One region of the Priestia sp. JNUCC 25 genome, then DNA from elsewhere that is predicted to be linked to it. Evidence: riboswitches for the same ligand, from Rfam matches in the RefSeq annotation. Region 1 holds a riboswitch; each other region holds the start of a gene.
What was found. A riboswitch is a leader RNA that binds a small molecule or an ion and turns the genes downstream of it on or off. The one in region 1 is predicted to bind cobalamin.
Positions count from the first base shown of each region.

Region 2: it holds a riboswitch for cobalamin, as region 1 does, so the genes downstream of both, JNUCC25_RS24520 (ribonucleoside-diphosphate reductase subunit alpha) here and JNUCC25_RS14755 (cobyric acid synthase) in region 1, are expected to answer to the same signal.
Region 3: it holds a riboswitch for cobalamin, as region 1 does, so the genes downstream of both, nikA (nickel ABC transporter substrate-binding protein) here and JNUCC25_RS14755 (cobyric acid synthase) in region 1, are expected to answer to the same signal.
Region 4: it holds a riboswitch for cobalamin, as region 1 does, so the genes downstream of both, metE (5-methyltetrahydropteroyltriglutamate--homocysteine S-methyltransferase) here and JNUCC25_RS14755 (cobyric acid synthase) in region 1, are expected to answer to the same signal.

Region 1 is NZ_CM132211.1:2,889,981-2,893,156, forward strand. It holds gene JNUCC25_RS14755 (cobyric acid synthase) at 1-1,320, opposite strand, end outside; cobalamin riboswitch at 1,413-1,592, opposite strand; gene JNUCC25_RS14760 (YdcF family protein) at 1,740-2,303, shown strand; gene JNUCC25_RS14765 (APC family permease) at 2,362-3,176, opposite strand, start outside.
Region 2 is NZ_CM132211.1:4,677,953-4,681,128, reverse strand. It holds gene menC (o-succinylbenzoate synthase) at 1-960, shown strand, start outside; cobalamin riboswitch at 1,241-1,426, shown strand; gene JNUCC25_RS24520 (ribonucleoside-diphosphate reductase subunit alpha) at 1,560-3,176, shown strand, end outside.
Region 3 is NZ_CM132211.1:483,044-486,219, reverse strand. It holds gene nikA (nickel ABC transporter substrate-binding protein) at 21-1,562, opposite strand; cobalamin riboswitch at 1,705-1,896, opposite strand; gene ftsZ (cell division protein FtsZ) at 1,899-2,903, opposite strand.
Region 4 is NZ_CM132211.1:3,411,164-3,414,339, forward strand. It holds gene metE (5-methyltetrahydropteroyltriglutamate--homocysteine S-methyltransferase) at 1-1,988, opposite strand, end outside; cobalamin riboswitch at 2,139-2,327, opposite strand; SAM riboswitch class I at 2,407-2,517, opposite strand; gene JNUCC25_RS17760 (hypothetical protein) at 2,598-2,849, opposite strand; gene JNUCC25_RS17765 (metallophosphoesterase family protein) at 3,149-3,176, opposite strand, start outside.

The DNA.
Region 1 (3,176 bases):
AAACACATCATGAACATACGTGCCAATGACGTTGTCTTTAACCGTTCCTTCTTTTTCATGCTCTACCACTGCAAAAGCTTCCGTGGTGCTCTTAGAAAACGTCTTTCCCATATGAATTTCGTAGCCTTCAATCGAAACTCTTTCACTTTCTAGCTGGACATACCCAGAAACTCTTTCTGTTTTTTTGCTGGTTGTCATAACGGTTTCCACCGGAAGCAAGCCCAGCCCTTTAATGGATTCAATCCGAGATTCTACTGCATCAGGGTCTGTAATTGTCTCCCCTAGCATTTGATATCCTCCGCAGATGCCAATGACGTGAACGTTCGTTGTGTTCAAAACTTGATTAATGGCTAGAGCCAGGCCGCTTTCTTGTAAAAACTGAGCATCTTCAATCGTATTTTTGCTTCCTGGTAAAACAATTAAATCAGGCGTACCTAATTGCGACGGCTTGGTTATAAGCCTCACGTGACAGTCTTCTTCTAAGCTTAAAGGATCGATGTCTGTAAAATTTGAGATGCGCGGGTACGAGATAACCGCAATATCAATTTCTTTTAACGGATTCACAAGCGTTGAGTAATTTCTAAGTGATAACGAATCTTCCGCATCAATTTCCACGTTGTTCATATAAGGAATAACTCCTAGAACCGGAACACCCGTGTATTCTTCAAACCACTTCAAACCTGGTTTTAAAAGTTCTAAATCTCCTCGGAATTTATTAATTAACACCCCGATAACTCTAGACTTGTGTTCATCTGGAAGCAATTGAAGAGTACCCACTAGGCTCGCAAAAACTCCTCCTTTATCAATATCTCCTACTAACACAACAGGCGCTTGGGCTATTTTTGCAACGCGCATATTTACGAGTTCCCGATCGTTCAAATTGACTTCAGCAGGACTTCCAGCGCCTTCAATCACAATTCGATCATAATGACTGGCAAGCTCTTTATAAGCTTCCGTGATAACGTTTAAACCTTCATTAAAAAATTCTTGCCGATACTGAAAAGCAAACATATTACGTAGCGGTTTTCCGTGAACGACAATTTGAGATTCATGATCACGAGTTGGTTTAATTAAAATAGGGTTCATATTGGTTGTTGCTTCTACTCCAGCCGCTTCTGCTTGAATTCCTTGCGCTCTGCCAATTTCTTTTCCATCCATTGTAATGTATGAATTAAGCGCCATATTTTGCGATTTAAACGGTGCAGTTTGATAGCCGTCTTCTTTAAAAATACGGCAAAATGCTGTAGCAATCATGCTTTTTCCAGCGTCTGAGTGCGTTCCTTGAATCATAAGCGGTTTTCCTTTTTTCACTTTTTCCACTCCCTACCACATAAAAAAACCTTAACTGTAAAAGTCAAGGTTTGGTCATGCGCTCATTAACACATTGTCTTGACTTATTTCTCCCACCGAAAAATAAGGGGTTTTTAAAAGCAGGTCTCCTGGCTTATGCTTCATTTTACTTCTGCACCCTTCCTAGTTTGACTAGTGGGTCTTTGCAGGTTCATCCACATTTACAGTAGCGGGGGCTGCACCGGATTTACACCGATTTCCCTATTATCCTCCTTAGAGGCACTTTTAAAATCATTTATTCTTTATTGTAACGAATTTTATAACCATTCACAATAACGATTTTCTTCTATTATTATATATTACTGTGCTTATACTTATTTGGGTCTCGTATGCTATAATAACAATTATTTTCCAAACATCTTATGAAATAGCTAGGAAGGTGCTCACAGTTGAAGAAAAAAATGATTTATACCTTTATTGGTTCGCTTGTTCTTTATATAGTAATTATATCTTTTTGTATGTATCAAACTGCTCACAAGTCTGTTCCACATAACGCAGATTATGTCCTCGTTTTAGGTTCTAAAGTAGATGGTGATCAAATGTCTCCTAGTTTAAAAGAACGAGTAAAGACGGCCTTATCTTATTTACAAGCACATCAACAAACAAAAGTTATCGTAACGGGCGGAAAAGGATCCGATGAAGAAATTTCTGAAGCAGAGGCAGCCTATCGTTTTCTGCGGAAAGAAGGAATTAAAAAGAATCGAATTATAAAAGAAGATCAGTCAACTTCTACTTTTGAGAATTTTACTTTTACTAAACAGAAAGTTGATATTCAACACAAAAAAGTCGTGCTTGTTAGCAGTGATTTTCATTTGTTTCGCGCTTCTATTATTGCCAAGCGCCAAGGTTTTGATGTTTATCCTTTAGGCGCAAAGACACCAAATTCAATTAAACTTCAAGCCTACTTTCGTGAGTATGCTGCTATATTAAAAACATGGCTGTTTGATAAATAAATAGAGTACACGCCTATACAAACGAAAAACACGGCATGAATTCATGCCGTGTTTTTTATTAATCATCTGTATCGATAACTGCTTTTGGTAAACCTGTGTATTTCGCCCAGTAGAAAATACCAAGTGAAACAAGAGCAATTAAAATTAAGTCAAGCGGGTTGCTTAGCACACCTTGTCCTCCACCAAATGAACCTAGATAAGAGATAACAAGCATAATAATATAATAAGCAACTAGCCACCAAGCAGATTTAAGCTGCTGTGCAAATTTTACGACGTCAGTTGGTACATATTTCTTAAACGCTACGTAGATAACAACCATTAGAAGCTGTGATCCTAGCAGCCAAGAAATTGTCGTCCATCCTGACCAATATACGATGTATGAACAGAAAATAAATGAAACAGGAGCAATAACGCTCATGCCTTTTAATTTAAAAGGCTTCTTAAGGTCTTTTGCATTTACTCTGAATGCAGCAGCTGAAATTGGCGCAATCGCATAAGACAGAATAAGTGCCACTGAACATACGTTTACTAGCGCTTCCCAAGAAGGAAATGGCAGTGTCCAGAATACGGACATTCCAAATGATAGCCATAGTGATGCACGTGGAATTCCTGTTTTCTTATCTACTTTTGAGAAACGTTTAAATAATGTTCCATTACGAGACCAAGCATAAACTAAACGAGAAGTTGTATTCATGAAGATGTTCCCGTTACCGCCTGGTGATAAAATAGCATCAAAAATAACAAGCGTTACTAACCAGCCAAGGCCTAAAATAAGTGCAATATCTTTAAATGGTAAAGAGAATTGCTCTTGAATTGTTCCCCATCCTCCTGATAGCATATCAGCCGGGATGTTACCAATGAACAATACTTGCA
Region 2 (3,176 bases), 1.8 Mb from region 1:
GTTGCTTTTTCATCTCCTTGGTATACGGAAGAAACGATTCAGACGTGTTTTCATATGTTAGACGATTTTTTAATTCCTTCGCTTCTTCATCAGCAGCTTCAAAAACCAGAGGATGTTCAAAAGCTATTCAAACCTCTAAAGCGAAATAACATGGCTAAAGCAGCTTTGGACTGTGCTGTATGGGATTTGTATGCAAAGCGGCAAAATAAGCCGTTATCTGAAGTAATTGGCGGAGTAAGGCCTGCTGTAGAAGCTGGAGTGGTAGTTGGCTTAAATGACATTTCCGTAATGAAAGAACAAATAAAGACTTACATGAAAGATGGCTATAAGCGCTTTAAAGTGAAAATTAAGCCGGGTGCTGACTATGAGCTACTGAAACAAATTCGAGATGAATTTCCAAGCATTCCTCTTATGGCTGATGCCAATTCAGCCTATACGTTAAGCGATAGTGATTCATTGAAGAAACTAGATGAATTGAATTTAATGATGATCGAACAGCCGTTAAGTTCTGATGATATCCTTGATCATCGATTGTTACAAAAGCAAATGAAGACGCCGATTTGCTTAGATGAAAGTATTGTGAGCTATGAAGATGCACGTCATGCAATTGAACAAGAAAGCTGTAAGATTATCAATGTGAAAATCGGTCGAGTTGGCGGAATGTCCGTAGCAAAGCAAATTCATGATTTATGCGCCCAGCATGGTGTAAGACTTTGGGTTGGAGGAATGTTAGAAGCAGGGATTTCACGAGCTCATAATATCGCCCTTGCCACACTGCCTTCTTTCACGATACCAGGTGATATTTCTGCGTCGTCTCGCTATTGGGAAAAAGATATTATTAAGCCCGAAGTAGAGGTAGAAGCCGGAGTAATAAAGGTGAAGGGAAAACCGGGGATAGGATACGATATTGATAAAAAGTTTATCAAAACAATCACAGCATTTGAAAAAGAATACAAATAATTAAAAACCGTTTTTTTATGAAAAACGGTTTTTTTTATTGAGGTTGTCAATGTTTAGTAGAAAAATAGGACAAATTTTTTAAAAAGAGCACATTGTTCCATCAAGCGTGTCAAAACATGTTATGATGGAATAGTTTGATGAAAAAGGTCGAAGAGTTTTATCGTAAAAAACAAAATTATTTTTGAAAATAGGTTGATAGTTTTCTAAGTTGTCCTATATAATGTGTTTATAACATAACACAATATGTTGTTTTGAAATCCATAATAAAATACTATATTTTGTGTTTTCCAGTGAAAAAGGTGTCTGATAAAAAGACTTAAAAGGGAATTTGGTGAAAATCCAAAGCTGTCCCCGCAACTGTGAATGCTGATGAAATAAGGAGATCCACTGTGAGTAAACATCATGGGAAGGCCTTAAAGTAAAAAGAAGCATAAGTCAGGAGACCTGCCTTTTTTATGTCGTTTTATCTTCTTCGGGAGGTGAGAGGGTAGAGCGAGGATTGAGAAAAGACTTAGTGTCTTCTTCTATCTTCGTTCTATTCGCTCACCGAGGTACGGTGAGCGATTTTTTATTTTGAAGTGAAGAGAGGAGCCATATTTATGGTGAATACATTAAAGCCTACAATTCTACATGAATTAACTGCATATATTGAACGTTTAAAAAAAGAATTTACGCAGCTTGATTTTTCTTTGTATGAGGAAAAGGTTATTCAAACTGTTACAGTAAAGGAAAATATGACGGACGAAAAGGTTGCAAACGTACTAATTTTGGCAGCCTTAGAGCGTATTTCAATGGAAGAACCCGATTGGACGTACGTAGCGGCAGACGTCTACTTAAACGAACTATATCGAAAAGCAGCGGACAACCGAGGTTACGATAAAAAAGAGAAGTACGGTTCGTTTTATCAGCTTATTCAAGAACTAACAAAAATTGGCATTTATAATAAGCAGCTATTAAAAACATATACAGAAGAAGAAATTAATGAAATTGCTTCAGTCATTATTCCTGAACGCGATCGTTTATTTACATACATTGGATTGTTGACATTAGCAGATCGCTATTTAGCGACATCACATGATAAGCGCGTATACGAATTACCGCAAGAACGTTTTCTTATCATTGCTATGACGCTGATGTCTCAAGAAAAGAAAGAAAATCGAACAGCATTAGTAAAAGAAGCGTACTGGGCGCTTTCTAGTCTATATATGACGGTTGCCACACCAACACTTTCAAACGCAGGAAAGAGCTACGGACAGCTATCTAGCTGCTTTATTGATACGATTGATGACAGCTTACGCGGTATTTATGATAGCAATACAGATTTGGCCACGCTTAGTAAAAATGGAGGCGGAATTGGTGTCTACCTCGGTCATATTAGAAGCCGAGGAAGTGATATAAAAGGTTTTAAAGGCGTATCATCAGGAACAATTCCATGGATGAAACAGCTAAATAATACGGCTGTAAGTGTCGATCAGCTAGGTCAACGACAAGGAGCTATTGCCGTATATTTAGACGTATGGCACAAAGACATCTTTTCATTCTTAGACGCGCGTTTGAACAATGGTGACGAACGTCAGCGCACGCATGATTTATTCACTGGCGTATGTTTGCCAGATTTGTTTATGGAAAAAGTAGAGGCACGTGAAGACTGGCACTTATTCGATCCTCACGAAGTTCGTACGCTGATGGGCTACTCGTTAGAAGATTTTTATGATGAAGAAGAAGGCAGCGGTTCGTTCCGCACTCGTTACGCTGAGTGTGTAAATAATGAACAGCTTTCAAGAGAAACAGTACCTGCTATTGAAATCTTCAAGCGCATTATGCTTTCGCAGCTTGAAACCGGAACGCCTTATATGTTCTATCGTGATACGGTTAACCGAGCTAATCAAAACCGCCACGAGGGCATGATCTACTGCAGCAACTTATGTACAGAAATTACGCAAAACCAAAGCACAACGGTCGTAACAGAGGAAATTACGGAAGACGGAAAAATTATTATTACAAAGAATCCGGGCGATTTTGTTGTATGTAATCTTTCTTCTATCAACTTAGCGAGAGCCGTAACTGAAGATGTGCTTGAACGTTTAATTCCAATTCAAGTACGCATGCTTGATAACGTTATTGAGTTAAATGATTTGCCGGTACTTCAAGCAAAACTAACAAACCAAAAGTACCGCGCAGTAGGGCTTGGCACATTTGGTTGGAACCATTTGCTT
Region 3 (3,176 bases), 2.4 Mb from region 1:
TATAGGAACAACAATATTGACTATGGCGTTACGTCTAAATGCTGAGTCAGCATATAATACTCGCTTGGATTTGTTGTCCAGTTTTTCACTTTTTGATTATAAGCAACAACAATGTTTGGATGTACAATCGATGACGTCAGCATTTCCCCATTAATCAAAGCGGTTGCTTGCTTGGCTAGCTGATCTCGTTTTGCGTCATCTACTGTTGAAGTTAACTGTTCTATCATTTTTGTTAGCGTATCGTCATTAATCCGGCTGGCATTTAAACCACCGCCCGGCAAATAGTTCGTGCTTAAATAATAGCTGGCATCCCCTCTAGGTGCTGTGATAAGGCTGTACAATGCTAAGTCCCAATCATCTTTTGCCATTACATATTCATCGCTGTCTTCAACTAGGTGAATCTTAATATTAATTCCTAACTCTTTCGCATTAGACTGTATAAGCTGAGCAATCAAAGGAAGTTCTGGCAATGAGCTGTATGTGACAAGAGAGAGGGATAATGGCTTTCCATTTTTGATTACTTTGCCATTTTTGAGTTGATAGCCTGCTTTCTCTAAATATTTTTTAGCATATGCTATTCCTTTTGTCTCACTAGCAGTATTATCAGCAAAAGGAAATTGGGGTAAAAATGGACCTCGAGCCGCTGCCGCTTGATTGTTCATTATGCTGCTGACAATTTCTTTCCGGTTCAGTAAGGTATCGATAGCTTTTCTTACAGTTTCGTCTTTTAATGCGTCATTGGTTTGATTATAAAGCAATAAATGAGTACGCACACTAGGTACTCCACTTACTTTGAAAGACGAATTCGCTTGTAAAGTGCTCAAGCTTTCTAAAGGCGGGCGATAAATAATATCGGCTGTCCCGGACTGAAGAGCCGCAACTCGCGCATTAGCATCTTCGTTAAATGCAAAGATCGCATTTTTCAATTTTACTTTCCCATTCCAATAATGTTCATATCTTTCTAACTTCACTTGATTTCCTTGATCGAAAGTCAAAACGTGAAATGGCCCTGTGCCAATGGGCTTCTTAGCTATACTAGAAACATCAACATCTATAATAGCTGTGTTTGGATGCACTAACTCAGAAGGAAATTTAGGCATTGGTTCTTTTAATGTAATTGTCAGCGCATGACCGTTCGCTTTCATTTCTTTAATATTTAAAGCGTTTTTCATCGCATAGCTTTGATCTATCGTTCTTTGAAGAGAAGACTTAACGGCATTTGCATCTAGCGCTTTGCCATTTTGAAACGTAATGTTCTTTCTTATCGTAAATGTCCACGTAAGACCGTTATCTTTCGTTTCCCACTTTTCAGCAAGCCAGGGCTTTATTTTTAAATCATTGCTGATTTTAACAAGCGTCTCCCCTACTCCCGCACGAACTGCTGTATAATTATCATCCGTATGAGGATCAAGCGTTGCAGATGTAAAATTAAATAAAAACGTCACACTTTTATCCGTTTTCTTTCTTTCTTTTATACTTATGCTCTCTTCATTAGGAGCGCAAGCAGTGAGGCAAAGTAACACAAGAAATATCATAGATACGAGTTTTTTATTATTTATCATTGATTTTTCCACCTTCTATTTTAATACACAAAAAAGCACTTCTAAAAAGAAGTGCTTGTCTTCACAACAAATTCAGATAAACGTATCCCTTGTTTATCCTATTTTTGGTTCTGCCAAAACACCTCCCTATCCTCGTAGGTTATTGTGTGCTGCGATTTATGGCAGGTCTCCTGGCTTCAAGTCACTGCCTTATACCGCCTTCCCGTCTCTAAATAGACAGTGGCTTTTTTGACATAAGGCTCCTTGTTACAGTGGCGGGACCGCTCCGGATTTGCACCGGATTCCCTTTTAAGGCAATTGAAAAACAATTGCCACCATAAAAGCTGGTTATTTAATTTAGTAGCGTGCTCTTGAAACTCTAGAAGTAGAAGCTGATGGTGAAACATCTTCATCATCAAATCCAGTGGCAATAACGGTTACCATCATTTCGTCCTTTAAATCTTCATTGATCACGGACCCAAAAATCATATTTAAGTCCTGATCAGAAGCAGACGTGACAATATCTGCTGCTTCCTGTACTTCGTAAAGACTCAAGCTGCTGCCGCTCGTAATGTTCAACAGCACGCCTCTTGCTCCATCAATCGATGCATCTAGCAGCGGACTAGAAATCGCTTTTTTCGCTGCTTCAATTGCCCGGTCTGATCCGGAAGCTCGTCCGATACCCATAAGCGCAAATCCTTGATTAGACATGATGGTTTTTACATCAGCAAAGTCAAGGTTAATCAGCCCCGGAACAGCGATTAAATCTGAAATACCTTGAATACCTTGGCGAAGAACATTATCTGCTTCACGGAATGCTTCAAGCATAGGCGTCTTTTTATCGACAATTTCAAGCAAGCGGTCGTTTGGAATCACAATAAGGGTATCTACCGATTCATTCATCGCAGTAATACCGCCTACTGCTTGCTTCGTACGTTTATTTCCTTCAAACTTGAACGGGCGAGTGACTACTCCAATTGTTAAAGCATTTAGTTCACGGGCAATTTGGGCAATAACCGGAGCTGCTCCAGTACCGGTTCCTCCGCCCATACCAGCTGTTACGAATACCATATCTGCGCCTTGCAGTACTTCTTGAATTTGTTCTCTGCTTTCTTCAGCTGCTTCTCTTCCCACTTCTGGATTAGCTCCTGCACCTAATCCTCGCGTTAAGGCCGCACCAATCTGCATTTTCACATCTGCTTTAGATAAGTTAAGCGCCTGAGCATCCGTATTAACGGCGATAAATTCTACTCCTTGTACACCGTGTTCAATCATACGGTTAACGGTGTTATTTCCTCCACCGCCGACCCCAATTACTTTAATTCGCACTAGTGGCGATACATCTGCATCAAATCCAAACATTCTAAGTTCCTCCTCAATGATCAAAATTACTTTCTCTTATTATCCGAAAAAACACGTGAAGAACCTTTTACTCCTATGTTTAACGCGTAACTGTTCTTTTGTTTTACAGATTTTATACACTTCTCTTTTAACCTTTAAATCTTTACATCTTTATGTAAATTTATTGTTGTTCTAAAATTAGTACGCCGAACTCTTTTATGGTTTTTCCACTCAAAATGGCATATAAGCTTATTGTATCATTCATTTGACAGATGTCTGTATTTAATTTTGAGT
Region 4 (3,176 bases), 520 kb from region 1:
AGCGCTTTGATGGCATCAATAATCTCTTCGAATTCTGAATAGCACATATGCGTGTGAATTTGCGTCTCATTTTGCACCGATACCGTGGCTAGCTTGAACGCATACACCGCAGCGTTCAAGTAGCTGTCCCAGTTTTCTCGTTTTAACGGCAATCCTTCACGCAGTGCCGGTTCATCTACTTGAATCATTGAAATGCCCTGACTTTCAAGTGCTTCTACTTCTTTTCTAAGAGCAAGCGCAATTTGATTTGCCACGTCGTAGCGCGGGATATCATCACGCACAAACGACCAATTTAAAATCGTAATCGGACCCGTCAGCATTCCTTTAACCGGCTTATTTGTTAGAGACTGTGCGTAGACCGTTTCTTTGATCGTCATCGCCTGCTCATACGATACATCTCCGTAAATAAGCGGCGGCTTCACGCAGCGAGAACCGTAAGATTGCACCCAGCCAAACTTCGTAAACTGAAAGCCTCCTAATTTCTCACCGAAGTATTCGACCATGTCCGTACGCTCAAACTCTCCGTGCACAAGGACATCTAAGCCGATGTCTTCTTGAATTTCAATCCATTTTTTTATTTCCTCGTTAATGTACGCTTCATATGCTTCATCGCTTAACTCGCCTTTACGCCATTTTAAACGCTCTTTTCGCACTTCTTTTGTTTGCGGAAAGCTTCCAATCGTTGTCGTTGGAAGAAGCGGCAGTTGAAACGCTTCTTGCTGAACGCGTTGACGTACGTCAAACGGCGCTTGACGCGCTGCTTTATAGCTGTGCAGCTGCTTCAGCTCTTTTTGCACGTCTTGATGATTTCGAAAAGATGAACCATTTAATGCTTGAATCGCCTGTTTGCTTACGTTTATTTCTTCTTCTATCGACTCTTTTCCTTGCTGCACTGCTTTTGTTAAAAGCGTGATTTCCTTTAGCTTTTCATCTGCAAAAGAGAGCGCATTTTTCAATACTGGATCAATGGTTTCTTCATTTTTCACCGTGACAGGAACATGTAATAAACTTGATGAAGGCTGCAGAATCAAACGGTCTTTTGATACGGCTTCTTCAATTTCACTAAGCGTTAAAAGCTGTTCGTCCAAATTTTCACGCCAAATGTTTCGTCCGTCAATCACTCCCGCAGCAAGCACTTTATCAGTTGGAAAACCATATTTATTAAGCGCAGTGAGATTTTCGCCTCGGTCATGCACAAAGTCTAAACCGATTCCTTCAACAGGAAGAGACACAACTTCTTTGTAGTGATCAACGCTGTCAAAATACGTTTGCAAAATGACTTTTACATTCGGTGCCGCTTCCTTCAAAGTTTGATAGACTTCTGTGTAAAGCGCCAGGTCTTCTTTTGATAGCGTTGTAGATAAAATTGGCTCATCTATCTGCACCCACTCTACTCCTTCTGCCTGCAGCTCCGCTAAGATAGTTGCATAAAGTGGAACAAACTGCTCAACTACTTCTTTAAACTCACTTTTTTTATATCCTTTTGACAGCTTCACAAATGTTACTGGACCTAGAATAACGGGCTTTCCTTCAATATTCAGCTTTTCTTTTGCTTCTTTGTAAAACTGAAGCGGGCGATTTTCTACAAGAGACGGCGTACATTCCTCAAGCTCGGGTACGATGTAGTGATAATTTGTGTTAAACCATTTCGTCATCGTAGAAGCTACCGCACCTTTTGTTCCTCTCGCGATATCAAAATACGTTTCAAGCGATACTAGTCCTCCGTCATACTCAAAGCGTTTAGGCACTAAACCAAACATAACAGCTGTATCTAACACGTGATCGTATAAGCTAAAATCGCCGACTGGAATCAATTCAATTCCTGCGTCACGCTGTTTTTTTAGATGCGCTAGACGAAGAGCTTCAATTTCTTGAAGAAAGATACCTTTCTCTAGCTTTCCTGCCCAAAACTGCTCAAGCGCTTTTTTCCATTCTCGTTTTTCACCAATTCTTGGATAACCTAAGTTCGAACTTTTTACACTGCTCATTTTTTCCACTCCCTGTATATTTTTTTATCGGTAAACTAAAAAATCTCTCTTTTCGAAATGAAAAGAGAGATAATACGCATACTTAACTAGAGTTGAGACAGCCTGTTTTTCTCAACACGTATTCCTCACTCCTCTCTATATCCCGTAGAGCTTAAGTGCATACAACAGGCAGGTCTCCTGACTTAGGTTCATAGCTTCCTATCCCTTCCCATTTCAACATGAAACAGTGGTTAATAAGTTGCTCCCCATTACAGTGGCGGGACCGCGCCGGCTTTTCACCGGTCTTCCCTTTTAAGCTGCGTACATTCGTTACACAGCACCTGATGCATTTTTATAAAATTGTCCATTCAAAACATATTCACATAAAATAAAAAGCCTCTCTATCACGAATAGAGAGGCATAGTATCTATGAAATCCTCTCTTATTTTTCAAAGCAGTACGCTTTGCAGGATGTAGCACCTTTTCAACAAGAATGTTAAATGGTTGCCGGGCTTCACAGGGCCAGTCCCTCCGCCTCTCTCAATAAGAGTTTTAATTGTTTATAATATTTTGAATGTAGAGTCATCTTAACACCTTAGATTTATGTTGTCAAAAGAAATTTCAAAAAAATTAGTTTTTAGGAGGCGCTGACGCTAATTTTTGCCTTAACAATTTGTAATCGTCTTTTCGGTGCGTTTCAATTAAATCTTTGGCTCCCTGGTGATATCCTGACGAATAAATATACTCTACCGCTGTTTCGATAAGCTTTCTTTTTTCTTCGGCACACTCCCGGTCCATTAAGGGGAACAGTCTACCTAAAAGGTCATTTAAATCTTCCTTGATAAAACGATCAAGTCCTTCTTGCATCTTTTCGTTTGCCATGATTGCTCCTCCATTTGCTGTGTATGTTCTAAGCCTCTATAAACAGGCATTTCACTGTAAATTTTAAGATAAAGTTAAGTCATTAAACAGTATATCAAGTGAATGTTTTTCTTCAATTACATATGTAATACAAATATATGACAAATATAGAGAATATATCATCATTCATTATCTATTATAACGTTTGACTGAGCCTTCTGCTACAAGGTTTCTGTAAACATTATGCATAATATTCCAAAAATCTGCCTGTGAATTACGGGCAGGCTTTCGGCTAAACATAGCTTTCCATTCTCTTGTTTTTACAAACAATTTCTTCGAGGTCGTCCA